DNA from 3 places in the Streptomyces sp. DT2A-34 genome. Region 2 is predicted to be linked to each of the others. Evidence: riboswitches for the same ligand, from Rfam matches in the RefSeq annotation. Region 2 holds a riboswitch; each other region holds the start of a gene.

What was found. A riboswitch is a leader RNA that binds a small molecule or an ion and turns the genes downstream of it on or off. The one in region 2 is predicted to bind cyclic di-AMP.
Positions count from the first base shown of each region.
Region 1: it holds a riboswitch for cyclic di-AMP, as region 2 does, so the genes downstream of both, QQM39_RS09585 (M23 family metallopeptidase) here and QQM39_RS04325 (LysM peptidoglycan-binding domain-containing M23 family metallopeptidase) in region 2, are expected to answer to the same signal.
Region 3: it holds a riboswitch for cyclic di-AMP, as region 2 does, so the genes downstream of both, QQM39_RS23635 (M23 family metallopeptidase) here and QQM39_RS04325 (LysM peptidoglycan-binding domain-containing M23 family metallopeptidase) in region 2, are expected to answer to the same signal.

Region 1 is NZ_JASTWJ010000001.1:2,216,149-2,221,236, forward strand. It holds gene QQM39_RS09570 (bifunctional GNAT family N-acetyltransferase/acetate--CoA ligase family protein) at 1-242, opposite strand, end outside; gene QQM39_RS09575 (HPr family phosphocarrier protein) at 421-702, shown strand; gene QQM39_RS09580 (GntR family transcriptional regulator) at 894-1,589, opposite strand; gene QQM39_RS09585 (M23 family metallopeptidase) at 1,808-2,593, opposite strand; cyclic di-AMP (ydaO/yuaA leader) riboswitch at 2,607-2,770, opposite strand; gene QQM39_RS09590 (pitrilysin family protein) at 2,988-4,376, opposite strand; gene QQM39_RS09595 (pitrilysin family protein) at 4,373-5,088, opposite strand, start outside.
Region 2 is NZ_JASTWJ010000001.1:1,006,830-1,011,917, forward strand. It holds gene QQM39_RS04315 (DUF6250 domain-containing protein) at 28-747, opposite strand; gene QQM39_RS04320 (GDSL-type esterase/lipase family protein) at 904-1,965, opposite strand; gene QQM39_RS04325 (LysM peptidoglycan-binding domain-containing M23 family metallopeptidase) at 2,185-3,147, opposite strand; cyclic di-AMP (ydaO/yuaA leader) riboswitch at 3,152-3,309, opposite strand; gene QQM39_RS04330 (alpha-galactosidase) at 3,615-5,088, opposite strand, start outside.
Region 3 is NZ_JASTWJ010000001.1:5,313,979-5,319,066, forward strand. It holds partial or broken gene QQM39_RS23630 (PP2C family protein-serine/threonine phosphatase) at 1-1,023, shown strand, start outside; cyclic di-AMP (ydaO/yuaA leader) riboswitch at 1,257-1,414, shown strand; gene QQM39_RS23635 (M23 family metallopeptidase) at 1,426-2,451, shown strand; gene QQM39_RS23640 (aldo/keto reductase) at 2,601-3,548, shown strand; gene QQM39_RS23645 (PrsW family intramembrane metalloprotease) at 3,717-5,048, opposite strand.

The DNA of each region.
Region 1 (5,088 bases), 1.2 Mb from region 2:
AGTCCCACCCGGTCCACAAAGTCGTGGTGCGTGAAGCGGTGGACGTCCTTCGCGGACAGACGCGGGTAGGGCGCGAAGAAGCGGTAGTACTTCGACTCGTCCGACACCTGCTCGTAGAAGCTGACCAGACGCTCGGCGTCATCAACGGTGATGGGGCGGATGCGTGCGGTGCCGCCGTCGCGCAGCACCACGTCGGCTTCCCAGTGGGCGGGGTACTCGTGCCGGTCCGAGGCGCTCTGCATGGGGCCCAGAGTACGGCTCGCGTACGACAACGGCGCGAGGCAGTCTGTGGAGGACGTATGTCGGGTCGAGGCCGCGACCCGACGGTCGCCTCGGGAGGGGCGTTTTGTCCCTCCCGGCATGCTTCACGGGTGTGGGAAACTGGTCTAGACAACCCTGAACACCGAAGGGCAGCATCACATGGCTGAGCGCCGCGTCAACGTCGGCTGGGCCGAGGGCCTTCACGCCCGCCCCGCTTCCATCTTCGTCCGGGCCGCCACGGCCGCAGGTATCCCGGTGACGATCGCCAAGGCCGACGGCAACCCCGTCAACGCGGCCTCCATGCTGGCCGTTCTGGGCCTGGGCGCCCAGGGCGGCGAGGAGATCGTCCTCGCCTCCGACGCCGAGGGTGCGGACGCCGCCCTCGACCGTCTGGCGAAGCTGGTCTCCGAGGGCCTCGAGGAGCTCCCCGAGACGGTCTGAACGACCTGAGCGGGTCTGCGGAGCAAACCGTGAAGCCGCGTCTGCCTTTCCGGCCGACGCGGCTTCGCTGTTTCCGGGCAGGCGGCCACGTTTTCGAGGTGGGCAGCCGCGAGAATTAACGGCGGCACCCGAAAAAGGGCAGCGGAAATTCCCCGCCACCGAATATCACCTCTTTGTATACGGCGCCCGTGTTAATGTCGCAGGCTCGACATGTTTACGGGATGTTGCGAATTCCTCACACGCTCCGCGCGATCACCGGTGGAACCGAACCGCAGTCGGTGCGCGGAGAGTGCGCGCTCGGTGTGCAGTGCCGTGATCGCGCGGGCGCGATCACTGTCGCCGCGCGCCACCGCGTCCACGATCGCGCCGTGCTCGGTCCAGGACTCCACGGGGTTGACCGGCGCCTCCACCGCGTACATCCAGGCGATCTTGTGCCGCAGCTGGGTCAGCATCGAGGTGAGGGCGGGGCTGCCGCAGGCCTGGGCCAGCGTCTCGTGGAACCAGCCGCCCAGGGAGCGCAGATCCTCGCTGTTGCCCCGCCTGGCCCGCTCCTGGCCCAGCCTGACCAGGCCGCGCAGGACCTTCAGATGGGCCTCGGTGCGCCGCTGAGCGGCCCGGGAGGCGCCGAGCGGCTCCAGCAGGGTGCGCATCTCCAGCAGGTCGGCGGCCTCCTGCTCGGTCGGTTCGGCGACGCACGCGCCCGCGTGCCGCCGGGTCACCACGAAGCCCTCCGCCTCCAGGGTGCGCAGTGCCTCCCGCACGGGGACGCGGGAGACACCGTAGCGGCGCGCGAGGAGTTCCTCGGTGAGCCGGCTGCCACGCTCGTAGACACCGGCGACGATGTCGTCCCGGATCGCCGTGCATACCGAGTGCGCCGGAATACGCATGTCCGACCTCCGCTTTAATCCCCGTGAAACGTCGACGAATGACGTGTGTTCAGTGACTCTATTGCAACCGGCTGGAATTTCCGATGGCGGGTCGGAATCCATGGATATTTTTTGGACAAGTCGGTCGTCGGGAACGCCGAAAGCCCCGGCTCGGGGAGCCGGGGCTTCGGGGGGACCGTCCTCGGAGTGACCGGCCTCGGGGAGGCGCGGTGGAGGCGTCAGATGTTCACGCCGTGCGAGCGGAGGTAGGCGACGGGGTCGATGTCGGAGCCGTACTCCGCCGTCGTGCGGGCCTCGAAGTGCAGGTGCGGTCCGGTGACGTTGCCGGTGGCGCCGGACAGGCCTATCTGCTGGCCGGGGGTGACGGTCTGGCCCACCGAGACGCCTATGGACGACAGGTGGCCGTACTGGGTGTACGTGCCGTCGTTCATCTTGATCACGATGCTGTTGCCGTACGACCCGCCCCAGCCGGCCTCCACGACGGTGCCGGAGCCGACCGCGTGGACGGAGGTGCCGCTGGCGGCGTGGAAGTCGACGCCCGTGTGGCTGCCGGAGGACCAGACGGCGCCGCCGGCCTTGTAGCCGGTGGAGATGTACGAGCCGGAGATCGGGGCGACGTAGGACAGCAGGCGCTTGCGCTCGGCCTCGCGGGCGGCGCGCTCCTTGGCCTCGCGCTCCTGCTTGGCCTTCTCGGCCGCCTTCTTGCGCGCTGCCTCCTCGGCGGCCTTCTTCCGGGCCGCGGCCTCCTCGGCGGCCTGCTCCTGGGCGGCGGCCTGGGCGGCGATCTGGGCGGCGATCGAGTCCCCGATCGTGACGACGGGGATGAGGCCGGTCTGCTCGACGGCGGGTTCGGCGGCGAGCGCCGGGGCGGCGAGGGTGCCCATGACACCGGTGGCGGTGAGAGCGGCGACGCCCGCAGCGCGGGCGGTGGTGCGTTCGAACCGGCTGGGGCGACGGTGCTTCCCGGTGGGGCGGTTCTTCCCGGTGGCGCAGGTGAACGCCATGTAGTGGCTGGTCCTTTCCTTCCTTCTCGCCTACCGGGTTAGCTGACGGGTTCGGAGCAGGAAGGTCTCCTACGGACCCCCTCGCGGCTGCGCGGGCGTCCGATTCACCCCAGGGACTACGGGTGGGTCCCCGGCTCCCCTGGCTCGCGCCGTACGGGGACTCGGCGATGACTGTCCGGTGCCGCGGGCGCGGCGCACTGCCTGACGGACAGCCCGGAAGACGCTAAGGGGCGCCACTTTCAATCCCCAAACGGATCGCGACTTTTGTAGCGCATCCCACAGGCCAGACAGGCAACCTTTCCCTCAATTCGGGCATAAAGGGGCCCTGGTGGCTTGGAAGTCACCAGGGCCCCTTCCACGCGCGCGTGCCGTCGCCCGGCGCGGTGTCCGCCTGCTACTCGGCTGCCACTACGGTGACTTCGCCGATGCCGAGGGCCTCGACGGGCTCCCGGATCTCGGCCGCGTCGCCGACGAGGATCGTCACCAGACGGTCCACCGGGAAGGCGCTCACGGCCGCCGCGGTGGCCTCGACGGTGCCGGTCGCGGCGAGCCGCTGGTACAGCGTCGCCTGGTAGTCGTCGGGCAGGTGCTGCTCGACCTGATCGGCCAGCGTGTTCGCCACGGAGGCGGCGGTCTCGTACTTCAGCGGCGCCACCCCGACGAGGTTCTGCACCGCGAAGTCCCGCTCGGCGTCGGTGAGCCCCTCGTCGGCCACCCCGCGCAGGACCTTCCAGAGGTCGTCCAGCGCCGGGCCGGTGTTCGGGGTGTCGACGGAGCCGCTGATGGCGAGCATGGCCGCGCCCGTGCCGTCCGGAGCCGAGCGCAGGACCTGCCCGAACGCGCGCACACCGTAGGTGTAGCCCTTCTCCTCGCGCAGGACCTTGTCCAGGCGGGAGGTGAGGGTGCCGCCGAGGCAGTACGTGCCGAGGACCTGCGCGGGCCACACGCGGTCGTGCCGGTCGGGACCGATGCGGCCGATCAGCAGCTGCGTCTGGACGGCGCCGGGGCGGTCCACGATGACGACGCGTCCGGTGTCGTCCGCGGTGACCGGCGGAACGGGCCGGGGCTGGGCCGGGGAGCCGGTCCAGGCGCCCAGGGTGTCGCCCAGCAGGGCGTCGAGGTCCACGCCCGTGAGGTCGCCGACGACCACGACGGTGGAGGTGGCGGGGCGCACGTGCCGCTCGTAGAAGGCGCGCACGGCCGCGGAGTCGATGCCCGCGACGGTGTCCTCGGTGCCCTGGCGTGGGCGGGACATGCGCGAGGTCGCCGGGAACAGCTGCTTCGAGAGCTCCTTGGCGGCGCGGCGCGAGGGGTTGGCCAGCTCGTGCGGGATCTCGTCGAGGCGGTTGCGCACCAGGCGCTCGACCTCGGCGTCGTCGAACAGGGGCGCCCTGAGGGCGTCGGCGAGCAGGCCGAGCGCCTTGGCCAGGCGGGAGACCGGCACCTCGAGGCTGACGCGGATGCCGGGGTGGTCGGCGTAGGCGTCGAGCGTGGCGCCGCAGCGCTCCAGTTCGGCGGCGAACTCCTCGGCCGTGTGCTTGTCGGTGCCCTCGGAGAAGGCACGCGCCATGATCGTGGCGATGCCGTCGAGCCCCTTCGGCTCGGCCTCCAGGGGCGTGTCCAGGAGCACCTCGACGGCGATGACCTGCTGGCCGGGGCGGTGGCAGCGCAGGACCGTCAGGCCGTTGTCCAGCTTGCCGCGCTCGGGCGCCGGGAACGCCCAGGGCCGGGCCTCGCCGGCCTGGGGCTGCGGGTGGAACTCCATGCTGGCGAGCTCGGTCACTGCGCCGACTCCTCGTTCTCGTCGGTGGTCTCGGCGGCCTGGAGGTCGTCGGCCTCGGCTGCGGTCGGCTCGTACACGAGCACCGCGCGGTTGTCGGGGCGCAGGCGGGCCTTGGCGACCGCCTGGACCTCCTCGGCGGTGACGTCGAGGACGCGCTGTACGGCGGTGAAGGCGAGCTGCGGGTCGCCGAACAGGACGGCGTAGCGGCACAGTTCGTCGGCGCGGCCCGCGACGGTGCCGAGCCGGTCCAGCCACTCGCGCTCCAGCTGGGCCTGCGCGCGCTCCATCTCCTCGGCGGTGGGGCCCTCCGCGGCGAAGCGGGCGAGCTCCTCGTCGACGGCGGCCTCGATGACGGGGACCTCGACGTCGCCGGACGTCTTCACGTCCAGCCAGCCCAGGGAAGGCGCCCCGGCCAGGCGCAGCAGTCCGAACCCGGCCGCCACGGCCGTACGGTCGCGGCGGACCAGCCGGTTGTAGAGGCGGGAGGACTCGCCGCCGCCGAGGACGGTCAGCGCCAGGTCGGCCGCGTCGCACTCGCGCGTGCCGTCCACCGGGAGCCGGTAGGCGGCCATCATCGCGCGCGCGGGGACGTTCTCCTCGACGACCTCGCGCAGCTGCTCGCCGATGATCTCGGGCAGCGAGCCGTCGCGCGGCTCTGGCTTGCCGTCGTGGGCCGGGATCGAGCCGAAGTACTTCTCGACCCAGGCGAGCG
Region 2 (5,088 bases):
TTGGCCAAACCTGGAATAAGCCTCTGATCAGGGGCGTTGTGGGCTCAACCGCCACACCCTGAAGTCGCTGATCCGGAAGTGGCTCCAGGTGGTCCGGAAGGCGAAGTGCCCGCTGGTGTACGGCTCCTGGTCGCTGTGGTCGAAGACGAGCCGCTCGTTGTCCCACCACCGCGCCGTCGAGCCGTCGGAGACGATCCGGACCCGGTTGGGCTCGTTCGCCACGAGCAGCGGCTCCGTGTAGTCGTAGAGCAGCGGGCGGACCCCCGCCTGGCCGACGTACCGGCGCATCCGGGTCGTGGTGTTCGTGTTGGCGCCGTAGCCGACGTAGTACGTCTTGAGGTGGTCGTACTCGGCGAGCGCCCCGCTCCGCGGCGTGGCGAAGATGTCGTCCGGGGAGCGGACGTCGGTGGCGTTCCAGAAGTTGTTCAGGTCGGAGACGCGGTCGTTGACACCGCCTTCCGCTATGGGCGTGGCCGTGTATTCGATGACGTACGGCCCTTCCAGCCGCTTCTTGAACCAGACCGTCGCACCGGCGGGGACATCGACCTCCAGGATCCCGCGGGAGGCGGTGACGGTGCCGCCCTTCTCGAGCTCCACCGCCCACTGCCCCAAGCCATGACGGAAGTCGTCGTGGGCGATGAGGCGGCGGTGCCGGGGCGGCGCGGCACTCGCCGTTCCCGCCGGGGCGAGGGCTGCGAGGGCGGCGCCGGCGGCCAGGGTTCCGAATGCTCTACGCGTGGTCGTCACGGGAGACGGCCCCTTCCGGGAAGTGATGGCGGGCTTCGGCACGCGACGGGTGTCGGTGCCCAGGTGGTGGTCCGTGTACGTCGGCTGCGGGTGACCCCGCGCGGTCCGGCCGAGGCGGTACTCGGGGTTCTGGGCGAGGGTGTGGCGGCGGGGGCACTAGAACCCCTTTGCGAGAAGGGCGATCAGCCGGGTGGCCACCTTGCGATGGCCTTGGGCGCTGGGGTGGACGGTGCCGTTGAAGTCCCCGTCCGCCGGCGAGAGCCAGTCGGTTGTGTCGACGAACTCGGTGCGGGGGTCGGCGAGTTCACCGACCACGGTTGCGATGTCGTCGGCGTGCGCGCCGTTGAACGGGCACAGCGCGAGGATGCGGGCGCGCGGGGCGGCGGCCCGCAGCTTGTCGAGGTAGGCGCGGTAGGCGGACCGGAATTCGGCCGAGCCGTACGCCGCGTCGTTGGTGCCCTGGTTCACCACGATCACGTCGGCCCGGCGGTCGGAGTCGGCCCGGGAGCCCGCGTGGTTCCAGCCGTACGCGTCCGGCGCGGCCGGTACTCCCCCGTTGCCGGTCTGGATCACACCCTGGCGGCCGAAGCCGACCTGGGTGAGCGAGGCGCGCAGGGCGTCGGCGACGAGGGTGGGGTAGGTGGCCGTACCGTCGGCGCAGTCGGAGGTGTTCACCTCGCACAGAGCCATGACGCCCTGCGTGATGGAGTCGCCGTAGAAGGCCAGTTTCCGGGCGCCGGGGGCGGGTTGAGGCAGCAGACGCATGCCGTCGTCGAGCCGCAGACCGGTCAGCACGACGCCCGTCTCCAGAGGCGGAGTCCACCGGTTGGCCCGGGAGAAGACGTCCTTGACGGAGATCTCGACCGAGTGGGGTCCCCGGCCGTCCGCGGTGATCCGCAGATCGCCCCGGTCGACCGCGTGCAGGCGCTTCGGCCCGCCGTCGACCGACACGTAGATCTGCGCGGGCACGGTGATCGAGCCGACGTCGAAGAGGGCGTGGACGCTACCGCCGGTGAAGCGGAAGCGCAGCCGGGAGCCCGAGTTGACGGTGCTGGCCGCTTCGGGGGTGCGGCCCCAGTGCCCCTCGTAGACGAGACGCCTGTCGTCGGGGCGTACGACGGTCGACGCATCGGACGCGAAGACGGGCTGCGGGGCGCCGAGGAGCAACCCCACAGCCACCGCGGCGGCCAGGGACGTACGTCTGTCGACGCGGGACACGGGAACCTCCGGGAGCCGACGCAGAAAGCGCTTGCACCATGACGGGGATCACTGTGTCCTCACCCTCCCCTCCTTGTCGACACCCCGGGCCGGCTCTGGCACAAGACCGCAATGAAGCGATCATGAACGGGCGCAGCCGGACACACCGAAGGCCGGACCTAGGGATCGAGGTCCGGCCTTCGGTGGCGTGTCAGGCAGGTGGTTCCGAGGAAGGGGTCGTCAGCCGACCGGGACGCCCTTCGAGCGGAGGTAGGCGACCGGGTCCACGTCCGAGCCGTAGTCCGGCGTGGTGCGGATCTCGAAGTGCAGGTGCGGGCCGGTCACATTGCCGGTCGCGCCGGAGAAGCCTATCTGCTGGCCCGCGGTCACGGTCTGGCCGGCCGAGACGGAGAGCGACGACAGGTGGGCGTACTGGGCGTAGTAGCCGTCGGCGAGCTGGATGACGACCTGGTTGCCGTAGGCGCCGCCCCAGCCCGCGGAGACGACGGTGCCCGCGCCAACGGCCTTCAGTGCGGTGCCGGTCGGGGTGACGAAGTCGACGCCGGTGTGGTAGCCGCTGGACCACATGCTGCCCGCCACCTTGTAGGCGGTGCTGACGGCGGCACCCGCGACGGGGGCGGAGAAGCCGGTGGTCGTGCCGGTGCTCTCGACGCTCTGGGCGGCCGTGGTCGTCTTCTTCGACGCGGAGGACTTCGCGGCGGACGAGTCCTTGGAGGACGACGAGGAGGAAGAGGGCGAGGACGACGAGGACTTGGGGGCGCTCGCCGTGGCCTTCTTGCCGATCGTGAGCTTCAGGCCGGGGTGGATCAGCGACGGGTCCTCGCCGACGACCTCGCGGTTGTCGGCGTAGAGCTTCTTCCAGCCACCGCTGACGTCCTGCTCGTCGGCGATCTTCGAGAGGTAATCGCCGACCTTCACCGAATAGGTCCGCACGGCCGTCTTCTTCTTGGCGGCCGTCTTCTCGACCGCCTTCTTCTCGGCGGCCGTCTTCTCGACCGCCTTCTTCTCGGCGGCCGGAAGTGACTGAACGGCCTTTTCCGAAACGGACTGCGAGGGAGCGGCGTGGGCGCCGGTGGCTCCGATGAGAGGGAGGGCGAGAGCGGCGCCACCGGTTCCGGCGACGGCTATGGAGCGGGTGAAGCGCTGGGACTTCGGGCGGCGGTGCTTACCCTTCGCGGGCATGGCGAATTCCTCTCCGGCGCCTGCGAGGTGAGCTGTCGGGTGCGGGCTGGAGATGCCCGGCCGCGCCGAAACGCGGCTTTACCCCTAGCCGTTCCGGAGACCGGAACAGGCGGTTGTACCTGTGGGTCCCCCGCTCCTGCCGTGGTCGGGTGAGTGTGCGGTCTCCGGGCGGCGGCAGGATTGGGCGTCCGTCCGGATTGGTGGCGAACGTAAGCGAGGAAGACGCAAGGGAACAAGTGAGGGGTTCCGTCCGAATGCGTTCCTGTTGATCCCTTGTGGGAATTCCCAGTCACACTCCGTGGATTACCGGTGCGCCGCCGGACGTAAAACCCCTGGAAAAGCACGGGAATTACGTGAACATGACGGGCGACGCACGGTCACGAATATGACACTCCTCACGTGACACCGCTCCAGCTCCCTTCACTCCAGAGCGAGTTGGAATGAAGGCGCTAATTCGGACAGAACCCCTAGATGCGACGCAGTCGGATAACTGCCGCATCAAGGTCGCCATGCAAACCGACGCGCAGTCCGTGATGCACCAGTACGGCACCTCGGTGAATTTCGCCCGTTTCAAGGCATTCGTACGATTCTGTCGGGTCAAGGGCGCGCAATCGCAGCGCCGGGACGGGCGCGCCGTAACTCTGGGCCTGGAGCCAGGCGAGGACGACCGTCTCGCCCCCGAGCACATACTGCACCGCGCTCAACCCGCCCCGCGGAGGCCGCAGCCGATAGAGGTCGCCGCGCTGCACCACGGGCCGGATCTCCTTGTAGAGCGTCACCCGTTCCCGGGCCTCGGCGAGCTCCTCCTCGCTCCACGTGGCGAGGTCACCGCCGACGCCGAGCACGCCCGCCATGGCGCTCACGAACCGGAAGCGCAGCGAGCTGGCACGGTGATTGAGCATGGCGTTCGGGCTGTCGGTGACCCAGGCGGCCATGACCCGGGCCGGGTGGATCTGGCTGAAGCCGTGCTGGATGGCGAGCCGGTCGAGGGGGTCGGTGTTGTCCGAGGTCCACACCTGGTCCGTACGGCTCAGCACGCCGAGGTCGATCCGCCCGCCCCCGCCCGAGCAGGACTCGAAGGCGACGCCCGGGTGCGCGGCCCGCAGCCGGTCCAGCAAGTGGTACAGGGCACGCACGTGGTCGACCCACAGGCGCTGCGGATACGGCCCACCGGGCCAGCCGGCGTCGGTGAAGCAGCGGTTGAAGTCCCACTTCACATAGTCGATCGGGGCGCTGGAGAGGAGCCCGTCGAGCCGCTCCCAGAGGTACTCCTGGACGTCGTCGCGCGCGAGGTTCAATACGAGCTGATTGCGGAACTCCGTCCTCTTTCGTCCCGTTTGGTGCTGCACCCAGTCCGGGTGGGTGCGGTACAGCTCGCTGTCCGGATTGACCATTTCCGGCTCGACCCAGATGCCGAACTGCATGCCGAGCGCCTGCACGTACTCGGCGAGCGGCTTGAGGCCCGACGGGAAGCGGTCCGGGTTGGGCGTCCAGTCGCCGAGCCCGGCGCGGTCGCTGGTGCGCGTCCCGAACCAGCCGTCGTCGACCACGAACAGTTCGACGCCGATGGCCGCGGCCCGCCGCGCGAGCACGCGCTGCTGCTCCTCGGAGATGTCGAACTCCGTCGCCTCCCAGGAGTTGAACAGCACCGGCCGGTCCCGGTCGGCGTCCGGGATCACATACGCGCGCTGGTACGCGTGCCAGGCCCGGCTCGCCCCGCCGAAGCCGCCGTCGCTCCACAGTCCGGCGAAGACGGGGGTCGTGAAGGACTCCCCCGCGGCCAGCCGCAGCAGGCCCGAGTCGTCGTATCCGGCCCCTCCGGTGATCTGCACGCGCCCGTCCGGGAGTTGGGCCACGGCGATGCGCCAGGTTCCGGACCAGCCGAGGGCGCAGCCGTAGACCTCGCCGCGCTCCTCGGTGGCGTCCGTGTCCAGCGCGACC
Region 3 (5,088 bases), 4.3 Mb from region 2:
GAACGGCGGATCTCGCACGCACGCCGGTTCGCCCGGCTGCTCCCCGCCCTGCTGATCGCGGCCGGGGGCGCGTACGACTACACCACGCCCACCGAATTCACCGGCGCTCCCTTCTCCACCGCCGCACCCCTCGTCGCCGCCCCGCTCTACTCGCTGCGCGGCACGGTGCTCACGGGGCTCGTCGCCTTCGCCGCACTGCTCGTGCTCCGCATCGCGCTCGGCGGCACCCCCGGCGCAGAGGTGATCACCGAGCTGGCCACCGTGGTCACCGTCTCCGCGCTCGCCGTCCTCGTCAACGTCCTCGTCCGCCGCAGCGACGAGCGCCTCGCCTCCGCCCGTGAGATCGCCGAGGCCGCCCAGCGCGCCGTACTGCCCGAGCCCGCCGAGCGGATCGGCGGGTTCCAGATCGCGGCACGGTACGAGGCCGCGCAGGAGGGCGCCTCCATCGGCGGCGACCTGGACGCCGTGCAGGACACTCCGCACGGCGTCCGGGTCCTCGTGGGGGACGTGCGCGGCAAGGGCATGGGGGCGGTCGCGGCGGTCGCCGTCGTCATCGGGGCCTTCCGGGAGGCCGCTGAGCAGGAGGCCACGCTGGAGGCGGTCGCGCACCGGCTGCAGCGGGCGCTGCCGCGTGAGCGCACGCGGCGGGAGGGGATCGACTCCTCCGAGGGCTTCACCACCGTCGTGCTCGCCGAGCTGCCGCACGGCAACGGGACCGTGCGCCTCGTCGAGCGAGGACATCCGCCGCCCCTGCTGCTGTACGCCGACGGCACCGTGCGCTCGCTGCACGCCCCCGAGCCCGCGCTGCCGCTCGGCATGGGCGAGCTCGGCGCCCTGGCCCGACCGGGCCCAGGAGGCCGGCTTCCCGAGCGGTGCCACACTGCTGAGGAGCGGCTCGCGGGACGGGACAACGCCTGTCGCAGGCCGGCCGCGCCGCTCGACGTGCTCGCGGCGGAGGCGCGCGGGCACCCCGGGGGCGGCATGGCGGACGACCTGGCTCTCATCGCCGTACGACGGCAGTGATCGTTGTCACCGGACGTGATCGGGCGACCGCCCTCCGCATAACAACTGACATACCGTCAATACCTGTGTGATTCCTGAGCCCTGGCCAACTCGCCCGATTTAGGACGCTCATGACCTGTAAGTCCAGGCGAGAATCGTTAATGATCAAGTGGAACAGCTTGGAATCCGCACCTCGCGTCTATTAACGTTCGATAACGCAGCGCGGTCGTCCCAGCCGTCACAAGAGGCGGCTCCGCGCGCACGCGCCGAATCCCGCAAGGGAACCGGGGAACCACCACCTTGGGGTGAATCGCATGGATGCCGCCGTGAACTCACGGCCGGTATACGCGCGTAGGAGACCTTCCTGCTCCGAACCCGTCAGCTAACCCGGTAGGCGAGAAGGAAGGAAAGGAGCACGCCCACGTGGCGTCCAACCGGCCTGCCCAGCAAGCCCCGTTCGTGCCGAGTCAACGCGGTGCAGACACCTTTGGCTACGACCGCCACCGCACCGACGAGGGCCCGTTGGAGGAGTGGAACCCCACCGCGGAGTCCATTCGTCCCGTACGCGGCAGGCATCGCGTCTCCAAGCAGCGAGGCGGGGGACTCGCCCGCAGCTCCACGGTTCTCGGCGTCGGCGTCATAGCCGCCGTCGGCGCGGGCGGCATGGCCAGCGCGAACAGCGGCAAGCCGCCGGTCGCCATCACCATGCCGGACCTGCCCCTGATCTCCGACGACTCCGCCGAGCCCGCCGAGGACACGGCCACCGCGCTCAGCACCATGGGCACGGCCACCGAGGAGACCACGCAGGGCACCACCGACGCCGGCGAGGCGCTGCGCAGCCGGATCATCGCGCAGGCCGAACTGCAGCAGGACCAGATCGACAACAAGGCCGCCGCGGCCGCCGTCGCCGCCGCCGAGAAGGAGGCCGCCGCCGCGGCCGCCAAGGCGGAGGAGGAAGCCGAGGCCAAGGCCGCCGCCGCGAAGGCCAAGGCCGAGGAGGAGGCCCGCAAGAAGGCCGAGGCCGAGCGCCTGGCCGAGCTGGCCAAGCAGTTCACGCTGCCGACCTCCTCGTACACCATCAGCTCGACCTTCGGTCAGGCCGGCGCCTACTGGTCCTCCGGCTACCACACGGGCCTCGACTTCGCCGCCCCCACCGGCACGCTGATCAAGGCGGTGCACTCCGGCACGATCACCTTCGCCGGCTGGGACGGGTCGTACGGCTACAAGACGGTGCTCACCCTCGACGACGGCACCGAGCTCTGGTACGCGCACCAGTCCTCGATCAGCGTGAGCGTCGGCCAGAAGGTCAACACGGGCGACGTCATCGGCCGCGTGGGCGCCACGGGCAACGTGACCGGCGCACACCTGCACCTCGAGGTGCACCCCGACGGCAGCACGAGCGGCATCGACCCGCTGGCGTGGCTGCGCGGCAAGGGGCTTACGCCCTGAGGTTCCCCCACTTCTGATCCCCGGCGGTCCTGACGGCAACCCCCCGACGTCAGGGCTGCCGGTTTTCGGAGCGCCGGGGTCCGCTTGTTTACGGGAACTTTGCGGCGGCCCCGGAAGACCGGCCTCCGCCAAGGGCGTTGTTATGGAGCATGACTGCTTCCCTGCGCAAGCTCGGCTCCTCCGACCTCGAGGTCTTCCCGCTCTCCCTCGGCGGCAACGTCTTCGGCTGGACGGCGGACGAGCCCCAGTCCTTCGCCGTCCTCGACGCCTACGCGGCGGCGGGCGGCAACTTCATCGACACGGCCGACTCTTACTCGGCATGGGTCGAGGGCAACGTGGGCGGCGAATCCGAGACCATCATCGGCAAGTGGGTGAAGGCACGCGCCAACCGCTCCGACGTCGTCATCGCCACGAAGGTCAGCCAGCACCCCGACTTCCAGGGCCTGACCGCGGCCAACATCAAGGCGGCCGCTGAAGCCTCCCTGCGCCGCCTCGGCACCGACTACATCGACCTCTACTACACCCACTTCGACAAGCCGGAAGTGCCGGTCGAGGAGATCATCGGCGCACTGGACGAGCTGGTGAAGGCGGGCAAGGTCCGGCACATCGCCGCGTCCAACATCTCGCCGGAGCGGCTGGCGGCCTCCCTGGCCTTCTCCGACCGCGAGGGCCTGGCCCGCTACGTCGCCCTCCAGCCCCACTACAACCTGGTCTCCCGCGACACCTACGAGGGCGACCTCCAGAACCTCGCCGAGCGGGAGGGCCTGGCCGCGGTCCCGTACTACGCCCTCGCGTCCGGCTTCCTCACGGGCAAGTACCGCGCCGGCACGGCGGTGCAGAGCCCGCGCGCCCAGGGCGCCGGCAAGTACCTGGAGACGGAGCGGGGCCGACGGGTACTGGCCGCGCTCGACGAGGTCGCCCAGGCCCACGAGGTCCCGGTGGCCACGGTGGCCCTGGCCTGGCTGGCGACCCAGCCGACGGTAGCGGCCCCGATCGCCTCGTCCCGGACACTCGAACAGCTACCGGCGCTGCTGGGGATGGCGGAGCTGAGGCTGACGGACGAGGAACTGGGGAGGCTGACGGAGGCGTCGGCCTGAGCCCGGCATCTCGGCATTTCAGCCCGTCCGGCGTTTGGGGACGAGGCCCGTTCAGGGCCGAAGCGGGGTCTGGGGCGGCAGCCCCAGCGGGGTCGAAGGGGCGGAGCCCCTGGGGGATGGGACGGGTAGGGGCGGCGGGGGCGAGCCAACCACTCCGCCCCCCGACGCTCACGTCCGATACGGGTTGTACGCGGGATACGGCGCCGCCCCATACCTGGGCCCGTACGGCTGCCCATACGCCGGCCAGTAAACCGGCACCGGCGCCCCGTACCCGTACGCCGACCAAGCCTGCGCGGCCCCCGCCTGCTCAAGCGCCGGCCGCGCCAGCTCCCGCCGTAGCCACAACTCGTGCAGCAACTCCCTTTCCCGTACGACGAAGTCGGCCCCGGCCCGCCCACGCCGCCCCCGATGCCGTAGAAAGGCCAACGACGTGGCGTACGCCTCGTACTGCGCCACCCCCCGAGCCGCAGCCCGCCCCCCACGGCGCCGCGCATACTGCCGTGCCATCCGCCTGGCCCGCATCGAGCCGAGCACGAAGGGCTCGCCCGGCGTCAGCCACCCGGCGACGACGTAGGCGGGCAACTCCTCGCGCACGGTCCTCAGCTCACGCTGCCGGGTCCAGATCACCAGCCACGTCAGCAGCCCGAACGCGGGCACCATGAAGGCCGCGTACACGGCGAAGAACCCGAACTCCCCGAAGGCCGACGAGCCGTTCCACAGGGCATGCATGCCCATGGCGAGCAGCAGCCCGGAGAGCGGGAGGAGGACGCGGCGCACATGCTGCCGCTCACCCGACAGCGCGGCGATGCCGAAGCCGATGCCGGTGAGGACGGTGAAGAGCGGGTGCGCGAAGGGCGACATGATCACGCGGACGAAGAAGGTCGCCGCCGTGACGGAGGCGATACCGCTGTCGCCGGAGAGCTGGTCGGTACCGAAGGCGGTGCCGAGGTAGAGGATGTTCTCGGTGAAGGCGAAGCCGGTGGCGGTGACCCCCGCTATCACCACGCCGTCGACCATCCCGGTGAAGTCCCGTCGGCGGAAGAGGAAGACGAGCAGGACGGCGGCGGCCTTCGCCATCTCCTCCACGACGGGCGCTATGACCGTCGCGCCGAGGGTGTCCGCGTGCGACGGGTCGGCCGTCGCGGTCGCTATCCATCTGGTCGCGAAGCTGTTGGCGACGATCGCTATCAGCGCCGCCGCGCAGGCGCCCCAGGCGAACGAGAACAGCAGATTGCGCCAGGGCCCCGGCTCGACCCGGTCCAGCCACCGGAAGGAGGCGACGAGCAGCGGCACGGGCAGGATGGCGAGCCCGAGCCCGACCAGGAACCCTTCGGTGCCGGTCTGCTCACGTACCAGGGCGAGGATGACCAGCCCGGAGAGCGCGAGCAGCGTGCTGAGCGCGCCGTAACGCACCCACCGCTTCTGCCACCAGTGCGCGTGCCGCAGTGCGCCGCCGGTGGGGCCGGTGGGAGGCGTCGGGTACGGGGGACAGGTGGCCACGGCATTGACCCTAACGAGGCAGGGGCGCCGCCCGCAGCAG